Regions from separate parts of the Planococcus sp. SSTMD024 genome, predicted to be linked through region 1. Evidence: riboswitches for the same ligand, from Rfam matches in the RefSeq annotation. Region 1 holds a riboswitch; each other region holds the start of a gene.
The links. A riboswitch is a leader RNA that binds a small molecule or an ion and turns the genes downstream of it on or off. The one in region 1 is predicted to bind lysine.

Region 1 (4,267 bases):
TCTTCCGCCGAACGGATGCCCTGGATCATTTCAGATCCCGGCTTGATGCCGAACTGGTCGGCCAGACGGTTCTGGAACGACGAGATGGCCAAGTTCATCAACAGCAGGCTCGCTTTCTTGTCCTTGATGATCTTGAAAATATCGGTTTCCTTCCATTTCTTATCCTGCGTGACCGACTCGTAACGCTGGGCGTCGAGTTCGATGCACACCGAATCCGGACGTTCGCGTTCGACGACTTCCTTTACTTGCTCTGCGCTCAGTTTGGAGACGTGCGCGGTACCGATCAAAATCAATTGTTTGCCGTCCACTTCGAGACGGGTGATATTGTCTTCCGTCATTATTTCTTCTGTCATGAGTGTACTTCCTTCATAGAATAAGATTTCTTCTTCATATCGGTTGCCGATGAAAAAGACTGTCTATTCATTATAATGAATCACCCAGCGCAAAATATCAATCTTTTCGAAAGCCTATAATCCAGGCGCGTTGAACGTATTGCCCTCATTCAAATCACCAGCGCGGAAGCCTTTATAGAACCATTCCTTGCGCTGTTCGGATGTGCCATGCGTAAAGCTTTCCGGAACGGCGTAGCCTCGCGTCCGCTTCTGGATCGCATCGTCCCCGACCGCACTGGCCGCAGCCAAGGCTTCTTCCAGGTCGCCTTCCTCTAAATAGCCCATGCCTTGCGCATGATGCGCCCATACCCCGGACAAATAATCCGCCTGGAGTTCCAGGCGCACTTGCAATCGATTGTATTCGGTCTCGCTCAGCTGATTGCGCGCCTGCTGGACATCCCCGAGCACGCCGAGCAAGTTCTGCACGTGATGGCCGACTTCGTGCGCGACGACATACGCCATCGCGAAATCACCCGGTGCGTTGAACTGGCGCTCGAGTTCATCGTAAAAGCTCAAGTCGATATACAGCTTGGAATCCGCCGGGCAGTAAAACGGCCCTGTCGCAGAGCCGGCCATGCCGCACGCTGACTGGACGCTTCCCGAAAACAGCACCAAAGTGGGCTCAACGTACTCCATCCCTTCTTCGGCGAACACTTCGGCCCACACCTCTTCCGTATCCGCAAGGACAACCGATACGAAATCGGCCAGTTCTTCTTCCCGCTCACTCGCCACGTATGGCTCCGAACTGGAAGCCCCGCCGCCATCGCCAAGTATCGCTCCGGGATCGCCCCCGAGAAACGTGATCAGCAAGACAATCAGCAAGCCGCCGATCCCGCCGCCGGCCAGAACCGGGCCGCCGACACTGCGCCCTCTCCTGTCTTCTACATTCCTGCTGCCCGCTCGCCCTTTCCATTTCATAACCGAAACCCTCTTTCCGCATCCATTTTTATAAAGCTATACCCGTTCCAGCGGAAACTTTAATCCCATCTCGGCAAACGATAGACCACAAATCGTTCGCGCGCGTCTTCCATATCGGCCGGAAGCGCAATGTCGCTGATTAATTCAAAAGCAGTGCGCCGCTCAAGGAAATCGGTATACTCGATGGCCGGATAGAATAAAATCACTTCGACTTCGCGCGGATAGTCGGCCACCGATGCCAAAATCCTGTTCATCACAGTCATGAAAACAGGATCGGAAAACGGATTGAAAAAATAAAACCAGCGGTCCTGTGGCTGGATTTCATAATCCTGCGCATAGCCGTTGATGAACTCGATGTCCGCTTTGCCTTTAAAGCGCTGCAAATTCCGGAGCGAGGCCTCATGCAGCGATGGGTCGACTTCCACTCCTGCCGACGGCGTCCCAAACACATGATGCGCGAAAAAGTTCAGGCGGCCCTTGCCGCTTCCGAAATCGACCAGCCTGTCTTGTCCTTTCAGCGGATGTGCCTTGAACAATCTGTCGAGCCACGCATAGGGCGTCACTTCGAAACGGTGTTCATGCATCGACGCATTAAAGCCCATCTGCTCGCCCCCCGTATGAATGTTCAGTTGCCGGTCCATTTGATGATCGTCCATCTGAATGCCTCCTTGTCTCTGCTGCACTAAATTCGTGAACTGTCTTCTTCTCCCACATATTTCAAAATAAAAAATGCTTTTTCTCTTGCCATTCCCATTTCTTTCTGTTATATTACAGCTAATTCAATAATTTCTTGCTTCCTTAGCGGAGCGAGGATAGAGGCGCAAAAACCATCAGTACGCAATCCGAGGAGTATGAGCTCTTGGGACGATTGCCGAAAGGGGGATTTGCCGAAGCGGCAGGATGCTCATATTCCTGTGCGCTGGTTCTGCACTGAATAAGTGCAGGACTGTCATATAGGAAACTATATGGAGGGCTATCTGACGAACAGGAACGATTGGTAAACATTGTTTCTAACGGCAGCAACGGGCCCCCGTTGCTGCCTTTTTGTTTACTCCGGACCGGCCCCCACCTCTAAATTTTGAAAAAAACTTAGAAAAGGGTGTGTTCTCTATGAAATTCGGTCAAGTGATCACTGCGATGGCGACGCCATTCGACTCAGACGGTGAAATCGATTTTCAGGCAACAACAAATCTCGTGGAATATCTAATCAATAACGGTTCGGACGGCATCGTCGTCGCCGGGACAACCGGCGAATCGCCGACTTTGTCGACAGATGAAAAAGTGGCGCTGTTCGTCCACGTCGTCACCGTGGCAGACGGGCGCGCGAAAATCATCGCAGGCACCGGCTCGAACAACACGCGTGCATCGGTCGCCTTGACCCAGCAAGCAGAGCAAGCAGGCGTCGACGGCATCATGCTCGTCACTCCTTACTATAACAAACCGTCACAAGAAGGCATGTACCGCCATTTTGAAGCGATCGCAAACGCGACGACGCTTCCGGTCATGCTCTATAACATTCCGGGCCGCAGCGTCGTCAATCTATCGGTCGATACAATTGTCCGCCTGTCGCTTATTGACAATATCACTTGCGTAAAAGAAGCAAGCGGAGATCTGGATGCCGCTTCTGAAATCATCGAACGCACAAGCAGCGACTTCGCTGTCTACAGCGGCGATGACAGCCTGACCTTGCCGATGCTTTCTGTCGGCGGAACGGGCATCGTCTCGGTTGCTGCGCATATCATCGGCAACGAAATGCAAGAGATGATCAAATTGTTCCGGATGGGCGATACAGCCGGCGCCGCGGCGCTTCACCGCAAATTATTGCCGACCATGAAAGCCTTGTTCGCGGCACCGAGCCCGAGCCCGGTCAAAGCCGCACTCAACCTATCGGGCGTACCGGTCGGCGGCGTACGCTTGCCGATGCTCGCTTTAACGGAAGAAGAAATCGCCACATTGCAGCAATTCCTGCCGTCCGCTAAACAGGACGTGGTCACCAATTAAAAAAAACTTCGCAGACCCGTTTCAGGGTCCGCGAAGTTTTTTTAATTATAGACGTTTTCCAAGGCGCGCTTCAAGCTGCCCCCGATGTTCAAGGTCCGCACATCCACGCCGAGCGCAGTCAAGGATTGCGCCGTCTCCGGCCGGATTCCCGTCAACACCGCTTCGACGCCGATCAGCCCGAGCGACTGGATGATTTTGATGACTTGTTCCGCCACCATCGTATCCACACGGATGACCCCTGATAAATCGACAATCAATGTGCTGATCTCCAATTCACTGGCCGACAAGAGCGTGCGCTCCAAAATATAACGCGCCCGGTCGATTTCGATGCTGCCGACAAGCGGCAAAATGGCGACTGAATCACTGATTGGAACGACAGGCGCCGACAGTTCCAGAAACTCCTGGCGTGCTGTTGAGAGTTTGCGCTGATAGGAAGTCGTATACGCATGTGTATAGGAATATGTCGCATGGTCCAGAAGCGCATGCAATAATTCCGCCGCATCATAAGTTATTTCCGGGGAAATAGCCGAACGCCGGCCTTCACTTTTAATTAAGGTCGCAATGTGCTTCCGGTACAGCGCCGTTTCAGCAAGCGCCACATCCAAGGTCATGCCATGCTCCAAGAAAAAATTCCCGGTGGCGGTTCCCCACTCAGCCATGTCTGCCATGATTTCTTCTTCGCGGCAGCTATTCTGCAAGGATTTTCCAAGCAGTTCAATAAAGCGAACGCGCTCTTGCAACACCAGCTCCGAAAATTTGCGGTTTTCTTCCACAACTTTCTCCGGTAAAGCGGCCAGGCGTTCTTCCTGGATTAATTGGGCAATCATATATTTTTCTTCTTCCACTCGTTTCCCGAATAACGCCATTTCTTTTTCCATTGGTACCTCCGTCAATTGCTGCTCACTTTATTTCTTGCAACGGATTCATTATACCTAATCTTCTATACAAGAAATAGC
Region 2 (4,267 bases), on a different contig from region 1:
AAAAACACGCATAATTCCAAAACCGGGTCCCATTCGTGGAACCCGGTTTTTTAAATAGGGTGATAAAATGAAAAGTCAAATGATGCAACATAAACTCGCCGTTTTACCTGATCAACCGGGCTGCTATTTGATGAAAGATCGCCAAGGGACGATTATCTATGTGGGCAAAGCGAAAGTGTTGAAAAACCGTGTGCGTTCTTATTTTACGGGCAGCCACGACACGAAAACACAAAGGCTTGTCAACGAGATCGAAGACTTTGAATACATCGTCACCTCCTCGGACAAGGAAGCGCTGATCCTTGAATTGACACTCATCAAAAAACATGACCCGAAATACAATATCCGCCTGAAAGACAATAAGACCTATCCGTATTTGAAAATTACGGGCGAACGCCATCCGAAACTGGTCATTACGCGGCAAGTGAAAAAAGATAAAGGGAAATATTTTGGCCCTTATCCGAATGCCTATGCAGCAAGCGAAACGAAAAAGCTGCTGGACCGTTTGTACCCGCTGCGCAAATGCCATACGATGCCTGACCGCGTATGCCTGTATTACCATCTCGGCCAATGCCTCGCGCCTTGTGTTAAACCGGTGGAAAAGGATACGTATCGCGAAATGATCGACGGCATCAGCCGGTTCCTGAACGGCGGCTTTCGTGAAGTGAAGCAGGAGCTGACGGAAAAGATGAGCGAGGCGGCAGAGAATCTCGAGTTTGAACGGGCGAAAGAATACCGCGACCAGATCAGCCATATCGAATCGGTCATGGAAAAACAGAAAATGGCCATGAACGATTTTACCAACCGAGATGTCTTTGCTTACGCTGTCGACAAGGGCTGGATGTGTGTGCAGGTGTTTTTCGTGCGCCAAGGAAAGCTGATCGAGCGTGAAGTGTCAATGTTCCCGTTGTACCGCGACCCGGAAGAAGAATTCTTGACCTTCCTCGGCCAGTTCTACGAAAAGCCGGATCATATCAAACCGCATGAGATCCTGCTTCCGGAAGCGGAAGATGAGGAGTTCTTGAAAGAATGGCTCGGTGCGAAAGTACTCGTTCCACAGCGCGGCAAGAAAAAAGATTTGGTCCAGCTCGCGCATAAAAATGCGGAAATCGCCATCAAGGAGAAATTCCAGCTGCTCGAGCGCCAGGAAGAACGGACGGTTGGTGCGTGCAACGAACTCGGCGAAGCGATGAATATCCATACGCCGCTGCGTATCGAAGCGTTCGACAACTCCCATATCCAAGGGGCAGATGCCGTGTCGGCGATGGTTGTCTTCGTAGACGGCAAACCGTCGAAGAAAGATTACCGGAAATATAAAACCCGTTCCGCGCAGAAGCCGGATGATTATGCGGCAATGCGTGAAGTGGTCCGCAGGCGCTACAGCCGTGTGCTGAAGGATGGCTTGCCGCTGCCCGACTTGATCATCATCGATGGGGGCAAGGGCCAGATCGAATCGGCGCGCGAAATCGTCGAAGACGAACTCGGCCTCGATATCCCGATTGCGGGGCTGGCGAAAGATGCCAAGCACCAAACGTCTCAGCTTTTGTACGGCAGTCCGGTTGAAATGGTGGAGCTCAAGCGCACAAGTGAAGCGTTTTATTTATTGCAGCGCATCCAAGACGAAGTCCACCGCTTTGTCATCACGTTCCACCGCCAATTGCGCGGCAAGAATTCGATTCAATCCGCGCTGGACGGGCTTCAAGGTGTCGGGCCGAAACGCAAGCAGCAATTGCTGAAGCATTTCGGTTCCGTGCGAAAAATCAAAGAAGCGAACGCTGGCGAGATCCAGCAGGCCGGCATTCCCGAGAAGCTGGCTTTGGAAATCGAGCAGCATTTCAAGGAACAGCCGTTGCAACAAGAATAAGTTCGTGGTATTGTAATAACACAATTGAATCACTTGTAAAAAGTGATGATAGAGGAGCGGACGTCAATAGTAAGCATTCCGAGATTTGCAGAATCTGTGAAGGATGCCGAAAGGGACGCCCGCCGAAGTTTACGGCGCACTGCTTGCGCGTATGCTGGTCCTGCATTTAAGAGATGCAGGGCTGTCAGAGTTTGACTCTGGAGGGCTATCTCACATGGACGTTTGAAATCGTACATGAGAAGAGAGGTAGCTTGCCGGGCAATCGGCGAGTTGCCTCTTTTTTGTTGAGGGCCACTTACTTTAAGTGGGAGTGGAGAGAATGACAACAATCGTAATGAAGTTCGGGGGGACGTCCGTGGCGTCTCCGGAGAAGATCTTAGGGGTGGCAAAACGTGCCATCCAGGAAAAGCAACAGGGCAAGCGCGTTGTCATCGTCGTCTCGGCGATGGGCAAAACGACGGACACGCTGCTCGGTCTGGCAGGAGAGATTTCGGCCGAGCCGCCAAAGCGTGAAATGGACATGCTGCTCGCAACAGGCGAACAAGTGACCATTTCGCTGTTGGCGATGGCGTTCAAGAAACTCGGCCATGATGCCTTGAGTTTCACAGGCTGGCAGGCAGGAATCGAAACGGAATCCGTCCCGCGCAATGCGCGCATCGAAACAATCCATACGCAGCGCTTGGAAGAGGCGCTCGACCTTGGCTTGTTCTGCGTGGTCGCAGGATTCCAAGGCGTCGACAAAAACGGCAACATCACGACGCTCGGACGCGGCGGATCCGATACGACCGCGGTGGCGCTCGCTGCTGCTTTAGGCGCCGAGAAATGCGAGATCTATACGGATGTCGACGGGGTCTATACTTCCGACCCCCGTTACGTCACAGGCGCCCGCAAGCTTGAACAGATTTCCTACGACGAAATGCTCGAACTGGCAAACCTCGGTGCTGGCGTGCTTCACCCGAGAGCCGTGGAATTCGCGAAAAACAATCAAGTGCCCCTATCTGTGCGGGCCAGCTACTCGGATGAACCGGGAACTATCATTCAAGAGGTGATCACTGTGGAAAAGAATCTAATCGTGCGGGGTGTGGCATTCGAAAAAGGCATCGCCCGCATCACTGTCAGCTACACCAAGCCATTCAACGGGTCGCTTGCGAATATATTTACGGTCCTGGCGGATCATTTGATCGATGTCGATATTATCGTCCAAAGCATCAGTGAGGAGTTGCCGCCGTCCGTCTCCTTCTCGATTAAGGAAGACAGCCTGGCGGAAGCGCAGCGCGTGTTGTCGGAAGCGCAAGGGCAAATCGGCTATAACGCCATCGATATCGAAACCGGCTTGGCGAAAGTGTCGATCGTCGGGTCCGGCATGGTGTCGAATCCCGGCGTTGCAGCCAAGATGTTCGACATTCTCCGCGGGCAGAACGTGCCCGTGAAAATGGTCAGCACATCCGAAATCAAAGTCTCTGTCGTCATCCCGGCGAGTGAGATGGAGCGCTCGGCAAATGCGCTCCACGAAGCATACGGACTGACGCTGGCGTCTGTCAGATAAACGAAAAGCCCGGCCTAGCTGGGCTTTTTTGAATTGCCGAAAGTTTGTGTAAAAATTCACAATTTGTTCAAATTTGAAATCTTGCCATCACGGTCCTATATTAGCTTATAAAACCTTGAAACGGATGCCTGTATCTCGCCTATTTTGAAATGAAAATATAGCTTTTCATGAATTCTTTCCTATTTAATATCGGTAAAAAGCTTCACAAACCCTAGGCTGTATACGCTTAAAAAGGTTTCCTTGCCTTGACGCTCCTAGAGGGGGGGAGTACAATAAATATGTCATATTCTTGTACATGATGCTTATAGCAACGCGAAGATATTTTCCTAATATAGGAAAACTTTGCGATGCCAACTAATGTTTTTGAGGGGGGTAAAATTTTTGGATAACAATCGTGAATTTTTAATGCGCAGGCTGCACTCTTTACTCGGGGTCATTCCAATCGGATTGTTCTTGACGCAGCATTTGATCGTCAACCATTTCGCTACGCAAGGCGTGGAAGCGTTTAACCAAGCTGCCCACTTCATGGCAAATCTTCCATTCGTTATTTTCCTGGAGATTTTCGTCATTTACTTGCCGCTCATGTATCATGCTTTCTACGGATTATACATAGCGTTCACAGCGAAAAATAACCCGGGCCATTACAGCTACATGCGCAACATCTTGTTTGTTGCACAGCGCTACACCGGGATTTTCCTTGTGGTCTTTATCGCATGGCACGTGTTTGAGACAAGATTCCAAGTTGCGATTGGTGCAGCAGAGGCAGATTTCAACATGATGGAAAACATCCTGTCGAATCCGTTCATGTTCGCCTTCTACGTATTGGGTGTCCTGTCCGCGACGTTCCACTTGGCGAACGG
Region 3 (4,267 bases), on a different contig from region 1:
CTCATATGCTACATACGGGAATCGCCAAATATTCCCTAGTCCTATTGCTGAACCGACCGCCGCCATGATAAAACCGGCTCTTGTTCCCCACGTAGAACGTTCCATTTCTCTTCCCCCTTTGTTGTAAACTTCCAATTTTTTAACAGAAAAATAGGAAGTTTGTTTATATTCAGATTATTTTGGAATCTAAATTTAGTATAACTAGGACCTTATTCAAAGTAAAGATAATTTCTGAAAGTTTTTCAAAAAAACTATTACTTCAATAATAAAAAGGCGGAGATAGAATATCTCCGCCTTTCAAATATTAGTTCTGTCCGTGCTTTTCCATTAAGGTTGTACGTTTAGACCAAAAAACGAATAGTATTGCCAAGACAATAGCCACCACTCCGAGAGCCAAAGGCAAGGAGCCGGTGAAGCCTATGACGATATACCCTATCGAGGCAATCGCTGCAGAAGTCAATGCATAAGGAAGTTGCGTGACCACATGGTCCATATGATTGCTTCCTGCGCCTGTCGACGACAGGATTGTCGTATCCGAGATTGGCGAGCAATGATCTCCGAATACAGCCCCCGCCAGTACAGCCGACAACGACGCCAGCAAGAGGTCAGGTTCCGCCTGGATCATGATTGTTCCGGCAATCGGCAGCAGGATCCCGAAAGAGCCCCACGAAGTGCCCGTCGAAAACGCCATAACGCCAGCCAGCAAGAACAATAGGACAGGCAAGACGCTGGTTGGCACATTGCCGCGAGCAACAGCGTCAGCAAGATAGGTACCGGTTTCCAAAGCGCCGATCAAATAGGTCAGGGACCAAGCGAAGATCAAAATGAAGACCGCTCCTGCCATCGACTGGATCCCGGCCCAAATGCCTCTGGCGATCCAATGCGCTTCCGCCGCTTCGTTGCGCTTGATTTGCAGTGCATACAGGATAATCGCTGCAAGTGCGCCGATGATGCCTCCGGTGATCAGTGACAGTGGAACATCGGTGTTTTCAAAAATGAGCCAAATGTCGAACACTTCTCCGGCATTTACATAACCGGTCCACATCATCGCTGCGACCGTTCCGACGATCAATAACAAGATCGGCAATAGCAAGTCGCGGACGCGGCCGTGCGAATGGTTAGGGAAATCTTCTTTCATTTCCCCAGGAATCACTTTGTCGGGATTGAAGAGCTGGCCTTCGGTAATTGCCAAGCGTTCATGCTTTTTCATTTCCCCGAAGTCCACATCGCGTATTGCGACGAAGAACACGATGGCAAGCGCCGCAATGACATAGAAGTTCATCGGTGCCATCCACAGGAACGCTTCAAGTGCCGAATATTCCAGGAAAGTCTGTCCAGCCAGAATCGTTCCGATGATGCCGATGATCGCAGCTCCCCAACTTGAGACGGGTGATACGACACAAATCGGCGCCGCAGTGGAATCGATGAAATAAGCCAATTTAGCACGCGATACTTTATAGCGGTCTGTAATCGGCCGTGCGACTTGCCCGACGGCCAGGGCATTGAAGTAATCGTCGATGAAAATCAAGATGCCAAGAAACACGGTGACCAATTTAGCGCCGCGGCGTGTTTTCACGCGTGCAGATGCCCAATCGGCAAACGCATGGCTGCCTCCTGACAAGCTGACGAATGCCGTAATGACCCCTAGCAGCAATAAGAACAAAATGATGAAGACATTGTAAGCGTTAAAGCCTTCGTCCCAAAAGATCACCGCAAACGAAGTGAACAATTCGTTCAAAGCTTCAACTGGCGCAAATGATGTCAGGATCAGCGCAGCCGCCACGATGCCGACGCCGAGCGACAGCAACACACGACGCGTCAACAGCACCATCGCAATCGCAATAATCGGCGGCAGGATTGAAAAGATTGTGTTTTCCATAATTAGATTTCCTCCTATTCGTTTTGATGGTAAGGCTTAGACCAAAAAAGCCGGCTTATCCCATGGATAAACCGGCTTCCTACAATTCGTCTGTGTGCACAAGCATCAAACAACCCTGTAGCTCTCCATCTGCAACTTGCTGCAAATGACAGTAGCATCCCTGTTCGAAATGCCCCCAATCGCCGCCCCTTGACCCGGAGACGGTAATTTCGGCAAGCTTCCCTTTCGAATGCGGTCTACGCGGTCAAACTCGCACATTCTACTGATGAAGGCTGCAGCCTCTACCCATCGATATCTAATTCATAAAAAGCATAGCCCAAAAAGCACGTGAAATCAACTAACAGTCCATTTCGAATGTTCCTTCTATTTAACGGTTTTCATGCGGAAATAATCACCGAAGACGTCACGCAGGAACTCCGGCATGAAATAGCTCTTCGGTGCACGTTTCAGCGCAGGGAAAAAATAGCCGAATGTGAACAGGTCAAGTGTCGCGAGCCGATAGATACGGTCCGGATCGGCAGGCTTGCCCCCAACCATCAATTGATGGTTGCGCATGTCCATACCGCTATGGATCATGCGGCCGAACACCGCACCCCGAAAGCCCATGCCCTTTAACTCCAGTTGCGGCCAGTCTTCATTCAGAGACTGCAGGTAAATTTCCTTAAGCTCCGCGCCGCTGAGATCAATGACGCACGGATTGATCGGATGCGGCAGCATGCGATGGAAATCGTAGCGTGTCATTTCCCCTTCAGGCATATCCTCCATGAAAATGCCGGCATTGAACAGTCCGCAATCCGCCGAAGCGAACGAAACCAGCGCCTCACCAAACAGCTCAGCCATGGGAGATGGCTTGAACCATTCAGCTTTCAAATGCCGGTCATTGTAGAAAACCGTCTCAGCCATTTGCTGCTTGCCGACGCCGACCAAGTATTCATTGAATCCTCCATCGGCTTCCGGCAAACGGTCGGTCTCGATCACTTCCGCTGACATCTTGCCTGTCTCTATATCGATTTCAATATGGCCGACATAATAGCCGAACTTGCCGGCGGCGCCGAGCAAGGTCCCGCCGATTTCTTTTCCTTGATGGAATAGATGATGGGTATGTGCGCCCAAGATAATGTCGAGTTCCGGGCACTCCGCTGCCAAAAGTTCATCTTCCCTGATGCCAAGATGGGACATGCAAATAAGAAAATCGACCGATTTGTGGATTTCCGCCGCTTCCCGCTTGATCGCTTCCCTGCCGCTTGTCACTTGCCAGCCGAGACGGCGGTAAAACGGGGTGAACTCTGCGGTTGCAGCGATGAGCCCGATTTTTATGCCGTCTTTCGTTTCGATGATCTGGTTCGGAAGCGCCCATTCCGGCTGCTTGCCGTCCATGTCCACCAAATTAGCGACCACCACGGAAAAATCAGCTTGGACATACAATTCATCCAGTTCCGCTTTCGACAATGTGATCCCTTCGTTATTGCCGATGGTCACTGCATCGTATCCTGCTTCATTGAGCAGCTGGACATTGCCTTTTCCGGCCGTCCCTTCCGTAAAAGGATGCGAGCGGTCTGCGTGATCCCCGATGTCGAGCACCAAACACACATCTCCCGCCTCCTCGTGCCACTGCCTGCGCTCCATCAGCAAGGATTTGATACGCGGCCAATGCACAAAATGGCTATGCAAATCGTTTGTATGATAAATATGGATGGTTTCACTCATGTCAAACACCTCATTATGAACTGAAAATTCCTTCGTAAATCGAGCGGAGGCCGAGTAATAATAACGCGAGTCGCAGCACCACGACCAGCGTTTCGGATTTGATGCTGCGGTTCAGCGTCGCCCCTATTTTCGCCCCGATATAAGCAGATGGGATGATGGCTATCGTATAAATCCACGGTACATTGCCGAGGGAGATATGCGTGATGGAATTGACGATGGCAGACAAAAAGACCATCAGCATCGAAGTTCCAACAGCTACGTGAGGCGGGAATAAAAACAACAAGATCATGGCAGGCACGAGAATCGAACCACCGCCGATGCCGAATAGTCCGGAGGCAAAGCCGATGAAGAAGGTCAATAAGAGCGCAAACCATACCGGATAGCCGTAGACATATTCCTGATCGGCTTTGCGGTCATAAAAGCTTTGCTTCTTCCCGTTATCGACAAACCAGCTCACCGCCTTCAAGCGATCCCGCAGTAACAGGAGCAGTGATAAGAACACCAATAGCAAGCCGAAGTATAATTGAAAAGATGGAATATCCAGACTGCGGTTGACGAAGGCGCCCAAAACCGTACCCGGCGCGCTGCCAAGAAAGAAAATAAAGCCGCTGCGGTAATCGACGGTGCCAACCTTCATATAGGCAATTGTCGACGACAAACCGGTGAAAATCATCATGATGA

Region 2: linked by a shared signal. The riboswitch ahead of AB9R92_RS05565 (aspartate kinase) and the one ahead of dapA (4-hydroxy-tetrahydrodipicolinate synthase) in region 1 are both predicted to bind lysine.
Region 3: linked by a shared signal. The riboswitch ahead of AB9R92_RS03105 (Na+/H+ antiporter NhaC family protein) and the one ahead of dapA (4-hydroxy-tetrahydrodipicolinate synthase) in region 1 are both predicted to bind lysine.

Annotation. Positions count from the first base shown of each region.
Region 1 covers NZ_JBGGNS010000022.1:424,058-428,324, reverse strand. Annotated here, with positions in the region: gene AB9R92_RS10960 (TraB/GumN family protein) at 1-338, opposite strand, end outside; gene ypfJ (KPN_02809 family neutral zinc metallopeptidase) at 468-1,310, opposite strand; gene AB9R92_RS10950 (class I SAM-dependent methyltransferase) at 1,370-1,966, opposite strand; lysine riboswitch at 2,116-2,294, shown strand; gene dapA (4-hydroxy-tetrahydrodipicolinate synthase) at 2,421-3,311, shown strand; gene AB9R92_RS10940 (STAS domain-containing protein) at 3,353-4,189, opposite strand.
Region 2 covers NZ_JBGGNS010000019.1:339,385-343,651, reverse strand. Annotated here, with positions in the region: gene trxA (thioredoxin) at 1-14, shown strand, start outside; gene uvrC (excinuclease ABC subunit UvrC) at 68-1,861, shown strand; lysine riboswitch at 1,903-2,077, shown strand; gene AB9R92_RS05565 (aspartate kinase) at 2,181-3,407, shown strand; gene AB9R92_RS05560 (succinate dehydrogenase cytochrome b558 subunit) at 3,789-4,267, shown strand, end outside.
Region 3 covers NZ_JBGGNS010000018.1:35,749-40,015, forward strand. Annotated here, with positions in the region: gene AB9R92_RS03100 (sodium-dependent transporter) at 1-105, opposite strand, end outside; gene AB9R92_RS03105 (Na+/H+ antiporter NhaC family protein) at 305-1,879, opposite strand; lysine riboswitch at 1,990-2,171, opposite strand; gene AB9R92_RS03110 (bifunctional metallophosphatase/5'-nucleotidase) at 2,243-3,586, opposite strand; gene AB9R92_RS03115 (sulfite exporter TauE/SafE family protein) at 3,600-4,267, opposite strand, start outside.